Regions from separate parts of the Caballeronia jiangsuensis genome, predicted to be linked through region 3. Evidence: predicted binding sites of a transcription regulator. Region 3 holds the regulator's gene; each other region holds the start of a gene.

Region 1 (2,197 bases), on a different contig from region 3:
AAGACCGTAGGCGCGGTCGAGAGAATCAAGCAAATCCACACCGCACCTCTTCTTTAGCCCTGCGCGCGGAAGGCGCCGGATGTCACTCAATGCTCGGCAACCGAGACCTTGAAACCAATCCGCAAACGCGCGGACCTCTTGCACGACCATGAAAGGAAGCGCATCGAGATTTCGTTCGAGCGTGCGCATCTTGAGCACGCGGCATCGGCCACGCTTTGCAAGCAGCCATGCACCTTGTCCTGTTGGTGCAACGCTCATGCGAGCCGTCACGCCTATCGACTTGACGACGTTTCGCAGCTGCGAACAGATACTGCGGATGCCGCCAAACAGACGCAGGCTCGCCGTCACGTCGACTACGATAGTTTCTTCGTCGCAAACGGCAACCTGCGGCGAGAAGCGCAATAAGCCGAAAGCGACTTCGCGCTGCATCTCCCGCTCGCGTTCTACACTTCTGTCGTAGACCGCCGCGTCAGGCGAGAGCGTGGTCACTCCGCCTCGCTTCATTCCTGGGAGCACCCCAGCTTCTCGCGCTGCTGAGTCCATCACAATCACCTTGTCGCGCTCCAGCACGACGCACCCGTGCTCAGTCGGCGGTGACCACCGCGGACGGAACACTTCCAGCGAAAGCCGGGGCAGGAAGATGGCGACGAACACGGCCATAAGGGCTGAGCAGAATCGGTGACGGTTGCAGGGCGACGGACAATGTTTCGGTTCGTGTCGGGCCTCGTCGCTTTACAACATCGACGACGAGGCCGCCGTCAGCCGGTCTGACTCCCAGCCGGAGCGTCGCCGGCGATGCGTCTTGGGCGCTGGCCAGTGGTCGGATTAGCACCAGCAAGGTTTCCGTTGCCTGCGCCGCAAGGTGAAGCCGTCTCAGTGCCTCAGCCCGGATGTGCTGCTGCCAGAACACGAGGGCGCCGCAGGTTTTGGCCTGAAGCACGCGCTCGGCGCACCAGAGCGCGTCCGCAGTCTTCGGCGCTCGCAGTCTCATCAACCTGTTCATTGGCAGCCCGAGAAACGAGAACGCCAACGCGTTAGGAACGTGCGGTGCCTGCAAAAGCACCACTGGTCGTGCGCTCAATTCGGAGAGCGCTGGCCTCAACAACCGCATCTCGCCTATCCCTGGCTGCTGGACGAGCAACTCCACCAACGCTCCAAGTGGCCAGCCGCCGCCAGGCAGCTCGGCGCTTAAAGCCGCATACCCCGTATCGACCGTCTTGCCGTACGCACGGGCGAGCTGAGACCCGCGCCAGAGGCTCGGATGAATCGACTCGATGTGTTGGGGCAAGGCAGCCATTTCGCGAAAGCACTGTATATTTATACAGTATCGTAACTCAAAATCCGAAGCAGTGAATTGCCCCTTTTTGGTCGTCAGAGCAGACGCGTTTGGATATGCTTGTGCGAAAGCACCCGATGCCGGAAATTGCGGATTTCGTGTCGAAGCTGCGTGACGCCTTCGGTGATGCGACCATTGACGAGGCCGTCGCACGTGGCAAGGCCGGAGAGCCGACCTTTTTCGCGCAGCAGGCTGGCCGAACGGTCGGCATGAAACCTGTTGACGATTTCAATCGCTGGGCAGTCGACGGCAGCGTGCGCGACCGACACTACTGCAAGAGTTGCGACGGCTCATGCGTCGGAACAGGTGTGCGATGCAGCAGCGCAGACGACGGGGCAGGCGCGATACGGTTGAATCTCGCCGCGTCGTCTGCAACTGTATTCAGATGAACCAAAGCCTCGAACGAAACAATGGAAAAACTCGATATTGATGACCTTCCAGGCGCGCGCGCCGACCTTCTATGCTTTTTGGTCGCAACAGTCGCTGCGTCACACACGCTGACGTATGAGTGGCGAATCGACCATCTTGTCGAGAGCTGTCGCATTTGGCTCGCGCGAAACGCCGCGGCGATGGACTGGCTCGACCGAGTGCTCCTCGGGCAGCTTGCGCTGAAGATTGCAAAGCGCGAGTTGCAGGACGCCGGCATCGCGGTTCGGCAGTGCGACGTGCCGGCACTGTTCACCCGCGAGATGACGCTCAATCGAGCAAGCACGGTGGTCCAGAAGATGATGAAGCTGTGCAAGGAATCGCTCTGAGCTGGCCAGCCAGCTAATCAACCAAGGAAGACCACGCATGTGTTATTCGGCCCAAATTCAAGCGGACTATCGCAAGTACGTGAAGACCTTCGGCGCGCACATGGAC
Region 2 (2,197 bases), on a different contig from region 3:
GATGCGCCGCCCGCCGTGTTCCACATTCGCGGCCAGAGCACGCTGATCGACAAAAACGATGGCTGGATGACGCTGAAAGGCAGCCCACAGGAGATTTTCGGGGCGCTCATTCTGAAGTATGTGGCCACGCTGACCCCGGAGCGCGCGAGGCTGCTATCGCAATTCACGTTGCAGGACGTCGCGTTCAAGGTGGTGGGCGTGGGCAGTGTCGGCACGCGTTGCCTCGTTTTATTGCTCACCGATCACCACGACAAACCGCTTTTCCTGCAGATGAAGGAAGCATCGACATCGGTAGTCGCGAGATACGCGAACCGTGCGAGAGACGCCGACGATTCCGGCCACGACGGTCAGCGCGTCGTGCACGGGCAACGACTGATGCAGGCGGCCACGGATCCGTTTCTCGGCTGGGCGACGGGGCCTCTCGGACGTACGCTGTACATCCGTCAGTTGCGCGACATGAAGATATCCCCCGAACTCGACACCTTCAGCGACGATGCCTTTCGCGAATACGCCGCACTGTGCGGCTGGGCGCTTGCCCGCGCGCACGCGAAATCGGGCGGACGCGCGTTGGACATTTCGGGCTATCTCGGCAACGGCGACCGTATGGCGGACGTGCTCGTGCGGTACGGCCGCGCGTACGCGGATCAGGTGGAGAAGGATTACGAGGTGTTTCGCGCCGCGTGTCGGGATGGCAGGCTCGAAGCGCGTTCCGATGCGGATATGTCGGCGGACTTTGCGCCCTGAAGCTATTCGATGCCGGAAGAGATGAACCAAGGCACGCGGTTCTCGCCGCGTGCCGGGCGGGTGCGCGTCAGTGCGCGGCGATGACGGCCTGCGGTTGTCGCTGTCGGGCCGCGCGCTCGTAGGCGTCCACGGCGAAGCCGAAAACGGCGGGCAAGGCATCGGACGATGCGACGTCGACTACGTCGTCGGTTTCGGGAAAATGGAAGTCGTCGGGACGCGCGAACAGTTCGCGCAATGCGGCTTCGTGCCGCCCGGCAAATCCGAGGTCCGCCACAGCCTCGGCCTCGATTGCATGCAACAGCCGCCAGGTCAGCGGCACGCCTTTGTCGATGTAACGCCCCGCTATCTGCCGCGTGATCTGCTCCAGATCACGCACAGCGCGGGCAAACTGCCTCCTGCTGAGATTCTCGCCATTCGACTCCATGATTCACCCCCTTCGCCAACTGGTCTTATTGTACTGTATAAACATACAGTACTTGTTGCAATGAAACTAGCGTCGCGCTACTCGACCCGGGTGTATGTGCGATTCCGCCTACGTGCGTTTCAGACATCCACTGCTATGCGTGCCGGCCAACGAAGCGCATCGTAGAACCATGCTTAGGAAATCCCCTGAGCGGAACGCGCAGGCACTACTGCGTACGTTCGACGGCACTGCGCGGCCAACAGCGCTGCAAACCACGGGAGAACTGACATGAATAAGGATCAAGTCGAAGGCGTCGGCAAGCAGGTGAAGGGCAAGATCAACGAGGGCGTCGGGAAAGTGACCGGCGACAAGGCTCAGGAAGCCAAGGGCGATCTGCAACAGGCTGCGGGCAAGGTCCAGAAGGGCGTGGGCGATGCGCGGGAAGATCTGAAGGACGCAGTGAAGAAGCCGTAAGCCAGGCGTTGAGCGCCGCGACGGCGGCGTTGCTTAAAGCGGGACGCACTCGACGTGCGTCCCGCTTTTCATTTCGGGCGGCGAGACTTTGTGCGCATAAAGTCGCCTTGGTGGCCCCGTGTCATCCGTGAATCACCACCAGCAGCGCCTTGGCGTCGGCGCGTCCTACATTGCGGATCGCGTGCGTTTCGTCCGCTGCGTAACGTGCCGTTTCTCCCGCCTTGAGTCGCCGCGTCGCCCCCGATGCATCCACTTCGATCGATCCGTTCAGCACCGTGAGATGCTCGCGCGTTCCCGGTTCGTGCGCATTCGATGTGAGCGCAGCGCCCGATTGCAGCGTGAGTTCGTACCATTCGAACTTGCCGGCGAGTTCTATCGGTCCCCACACCCGCAGTTGATAGCCACCGTTATCGCCGCTCAACGTCGGTATTTCATGCGGCCCCGCGACCCGGATCGCTTCAACGGGCCTCTGTTGCGCGAACAATTGATCCAGGCTGATGCCAAGCGCGTTGGTCAATCGCCACGCGACCGCGATCGTCGGATTCGCCTTGTCGCGTTCGATTTCCGAAAGCATCG
Region 3 (2,197 bases):
ACACGCCGGGCTTGGCCAGATCGTCCCAGTCCTTGATGTGCTTCGGATTGCCCTTGCGCACGAGGAACACGATCGTCGAGGTGTACGGCGACGCGTTGTCCGGCAGACGCTTCTGCCAGTCCGCGTTGACGAGTCCCTTGGACGCGAGCGCATCGATGTCGTAGGCGAGCGCGAGCGTGACGACATCGGCCTGCAGACCGTCGAGCACCGCGCGCGCCTGTCCGCCCGAGCCGCCGTGCGACTGCTTGAAAGTGACCGTTTCGCCCGTGTCGGCCTTCCACTTCTTCGCGAACGCCTGATTGAAGTCCTGATACAGCTCGCGGGTCGGGTCGTAGGAGACGTTCAGAAACGACGTCTGCGCAAACGCCGACGCAGCCAGCCCGACGCCCGCCGCCGTCAGCGCTGCCGCCGCGAGCACGCGCCGCGCGCCCTTGCCCAATCCCAGTTTGATGCTTTGCATTCCCCGTTCTCCGTCTTATCGAATTGACGGAATCAGTCTATCGAGGCGTCTATATGATTAGAAATAATCGTTATTCACTTTTTTATACGTAAAACTGCTAAGAAGCATATTCCTGGGTGGAAGAAGCGACGGCGGCGGCGAAACGCGTCCTCGGCTGCGGCGGGCGGACGAACTTAAAGTAAAGCTTGAAAAGCGCGAAATACTGTATAAAAATACAGTCAACTGTCCATCCATACAGTGCACCCAGGGGCCAGAGCCTGTGACAAAGACATCAAAACTTACCGCGCGGCAGCAGCAGGTCTTCGAACTGATCCAGCGCGCGATCGACCGCACGGGCTTTCCGCCGACGCGCGCCGAGATCGCGGCGGAACTCGGTTTCAGCTCGGCGAATTCGGCCGAGGAGCACTTGCGGGCGCTGGCGCGCAAGGGCGTGATCGAACTGGCGGCGGGCTCGTCGCGCGGCATCCGGCTGCTCGGCGACGCCTCGCGCATCGATCGCTCGGAGGAACTGCCGCATCAGTTCACGCTGCCGCATCAGAGCATCATGCAACTGTCGCTGCCGCTCGTCGGACGCGTCGCGGCAGGTAGCCCGATCCTCGCGCAGGAACACATCTCGCAGCATTACGCATGCGATCCCGCGCTCTTCTCCAGCAAGCCGGACTATCTGCTGAAAGTGCGCGGCCTGTCGATGCGCGACGCCGGCATTCTCGACGGCGATCTGCTCGCCGTGCAGAAGCGCACCGAGGCGAAGGACGGACAGATCGTCGTCGCGCGTCTGGGCGACGACGTCACGGTCAAACGCTGGAAGCGTCGTCCGGACGGGGTCGAGCTGATCGCCGAGAATCCGGACTACGAGAACATTTTCGTGCGCTCCGGCAGCGGCGATTTCGCGCTGGAAGGCATCGCGGTTGGCCTGATTCGTTCTGGCGAGTTCTGAAGTCTCCGCCCGGCAAGGGCGGGGAGCGAAAAGCGCGGGCAAATAGTTCGCTCATGTTCAGAAAGAGATAAGAATGGGACAAGAAATGTCCCATTGACATCGCAAGATAGCCTCACCAACCGCTTTAACGCTCAGTCGAGGCGGCTCAAACACAACAAGCATGACGGCCGCCGTGCGCGGTGCGCCGCGGTGCGTCCTATCGTCTGGAGAGTCATCATGGAACGTTTTGCCCGTCTGCTGCCCTTCCGTCAGTTTGGCCGCCTGCGCCATCTGCGCACGCTGATCGCATGCGGCACGCCGCACGCCGAAACCGCCCCCGACCTCTTCGACGACATGCCCGCGCTGCCCTCCCGGCAGCCGGCTTTCGCGCGCGTGTCGCTGAGCAGCACGGTGCACGCGGAGCCGGAACAGCGCGCGCCGGTGCGCGTCTATCGCGGGCAATCGCGCGTGATTCTGGTGGGCAAGATCGACGAAGTGTCGCGCATGATCGACCGTTGCATCGCGGAGGAAGACGCGGGGCTCGCCGGCGGCATCCTCGCCTGAATCGGGGCGGAACGTGAATTCACGGGATTTATCGCGCGCCGGCGTGGTCAATCCCGGATTCACGTTTTGCAAAGAGGCTTCGTCGTCGCATGTCCCGCACTACCCGCTCTGTCGCTACCGCGTTCGTTGTCCTGATTCTCGTCGCGGCGCTCGCTTTTATTTACGCGTCACCTTATATCGCGCTGAATCGCGTGAAGCGCGCAGCCGATGCCCGCGACGCGCAGACCGTCAACCAGTACGTCGATTTTCCCGCGCTG
Region 4 (2,197 bases), on a different contig from region 3:
CCGGTCCGACCGTTTGATCGATGAAGCTTCGGTCATCTTTCCAAGCGACAAAAGTCGCGCGGCTCGCTCGTTTCACCGCTTTCAGCGCGCCGCCGACGCCAACTACAGAGAGGACTAGCTTATGACTCGCGCACGAATCCTTTTGATCGGCTCCGCCATCGCCACGCTCGCCGCTTCGGGCGCTTACGCTCAGACCGCGACACAGCCCGAGCCGGTGCAACCGCAGCCGATGCAGGCCCAGCAGCCGATGACGCCGCCGCAGCAGAACGTCGTCGCGCCGGCGCCGACCGATCCGCTCGTCCAGCGCCGCAACGCGAACGCGCAGGCCAACGCCGAGTATCGCGCGTCGAAGAAGGCGTCGAAGGCCGAGCTGAAGGCGCAGAACCAGCAGGCCAAGGCGCAATACAAGGAAGAGGTGCAGAACGCGAAGATCAACCGCAAGGCGGACAAGGACGCCGCCAAGGCGGAACTGAACGCGACGGAGCCGGGCACGCCGAAGGACGCGGGCCTGCAGCACTGAGCGTGACGCGTCGCGAGGCCGCGCGTCGCGGCGCTCGCGGCATCTAAAAGAAGGGAGGACATCATGAATCGAAAAACCAATGCGCTGCTGGCGGCGCTGATCGCCGGGACGCTTGCGAGCGTGAGTGCGGCATCGTTCGCGCAGACGACATCCGACGCCCCGACCGCCGCCGATCAGAAGGCCGCGAAGGAACAGTCGAAGGCCGACAAGAAGTCGGCCGTCGCGCAAGCCAAGGCCGACAAGAAGAAAACGGAGGCGCAGTCAGACGCCAACGAAGCCGCCGCCGACGCGAAGCTGAAGAACGCGAAGAAAGCGGAGTAGTACGCGCTTTCGTAGCGACGCGAGCCCGGTTCATCGCGAACCGGGCTCGTTTCATTTGGGGCCAAAAGCGTAGTCGAGCCAAAGACTTGCGCGCGCGGGTTGTATGGATATACAGTGTGCGTCACTCTTTTGCCGCCGCCTTCCTTCACGTGCTCACGCTTCCCGACACCGCCGACGCCGCTTCCGATTCCACCGCGAAACAGGTCGCCGACTATCTCGCGAAGCTCAACGAGGCGCAGCGTGAGGCCGTCGAGTTCGGCGTCGATGAACCGGGTCGCACGGGCGGGCCGTTGCTCGTGATCGCGGGCGCGGGCTCGGGCAAGACCAACACGCTGGCGCATCGCGTCGCGCATCTGCTGGTGAAGGGCGCCGATCCGCATCGCATTCTGCTGCTCACGTTTTCGCGGCGCGCGGCGCTCGAAATGACGCGACGCGTCTCGCGCATCGCGATGAACGCGCTCGGCAAGAAGAGCGCGATCGCGCAGGGGCTGACGTGGTCGGGCACGTTTCACAGCGTCGGCGCGCGGCTGTTGCGCGATTACGCCAATCTCGTCGGGCTCGCGCCATCGTTCACGATCAACGATCGCGAAGATTCCGCCGATCTCATGAATCTGGTGCGGCACGAGCTCGGGTTGTCGTCGAAGGAGAAGCGCTTTCCCGCGAAGTCGACCTGTTTCGCGATCTACTCGCGCGTCGTGAACACGGGCGCGTCGCTTGGTAACGTGCTCGATCAGTCGTATCCGTGGTGCCGCGAGTGGGAAGCCGACCTTAAGCGTCTGTTCGCCGCCTACGTCGCCGCGAAACAGGCGCAAAGCGTGCTCGATTACGACGACCTGCTGCTCTACTGGTCGCATCTCGCGGCGGAGCCTTCAGTGGCGGCGGATCTCGCTAGTCGGTTCGACCACGTGCTCGTCGACGAATATCAGGACACCAACCGCCTGCAGGCGTCCATCCTGCTCGCGATGAAGCCCGACGGGCGCGGCCTCACGGTCGTCGGCGACGACGCGCAGTCCATCTATTCGTTTCGCGGCGCGACCGTGCGCAATATCCTCGATTTTCCCGGCCATTTCGATCCGCCCGCCGCGACCGTCACGCTCGATCGCAACTATCGCTCAACGCTGCCGATTCTCGAGGCATCGAATGCGGTGATCGGGCTCGCGTCGGAGCGCTACACGAAGAATCTGTGGACCGACAAGGCATCGGCGCAGAAGCCGCGCGTCGTCTCCGTCGCCGATGAAGCCGATCAGGCGCGCTATGTCGTCGAAAAGGTGCTCGAAGCGCGCGAGGCGGGCATGAAGTTGAAGGCGCAAGCGGTGCTGTTCCGCGCCGCGCATCACAGCGCGACGCTCGAAATCG

What was found. Region 3 encodes LexA, which represses DNA repair genes until DNA is damaged. Its sites were predicted from a motif close to ACTGTATNNNNATACAGT; they were not measured.
Region 1: a site for LexA is predicted at 1,309-1,326, ahead of imuA (translesion DNA synthesis-associated protein ImuA). Genes of this name have one in related genera too.
Region 2: a site for LexA is predicted at 1,201-1,218, ahead of PQR08_RS05865 (DUF2471 family protein). Genes of this name have one in related genera too.
Region 4: a site for LexA is predicted at 940-957, ahead of PQR08_RS14770 (ATP-dependent helicase). Genes of this name have one in related genera too.

Annotation. Positions count from the first base shown of each region.
Region 1 is NZ_JAQQDB010000001.1:190,053-192,249, forward strand. It holds gene PQR08_RS00835 (Y-family DNA polymerase) at 1-660, opposite strand, end outside; gene imuA (translesion DNA synthesis-associated protein ImuA) at 584-1,297, opposite strand; gene PQR08_RS00845 (hypothetical protein) at 1,414-1,725, shown strand; gene PQR08_RS00850 (hypothetical protein) at 1,747-2,091, shown strand; gene PQR08_RS00855 (SOS response-associated peptidase family protein) at 2,129-2,197, shown strand, end outside.
Region 2 is NZ_JAQQDB010000004.1:135,957-138,153, reverse strand. It holds gene PQR08_RS05870 (DUF2252 domain-containing protein) at 1-744, shown strand, start outside; gene PQR08_RS05865 (DUF2471 family protein) at 812-1,168, opposite strand; gene PQR08_RS05860 (CsbD family protein) at 1,436-1,621, shown strand; gene PQR08_RS05855 (helix-turn-helix domain-containing protein) at 1,743-2,197, opposite strand, start outside.
Region 3 is NZ_JAQQDB010000034.1:45,380-47,576, forward strand. It holds gene PQR08_RS28675 (sulfate ABC transporter substrate-binding protein) at 1-460, opposite strand, end outside; gene lexA (transcriptional repressor LexA) at 720-1,397, shown strand; gene PQR08_RS28685 (hypothetical protein) at 1,614-1,940, shown strand; gene PQR08_RS28690 (DUF2939 domain-containing protein) at 2,030-2,197, shown strand, end outside.
Region 4 is NZ_JAQQDB010000012.1:87,451-89,647, forward strand. It holds gene PQR08_RS14760 (hypothetical protein) at 122-520, shown strand; gene PQR08_RS14765 (hypothetical protein) at 584-841, shown strand; gene PQR08_RS14770 (ATP-dependent helicase) at 991-2,197, shown strand, end outside.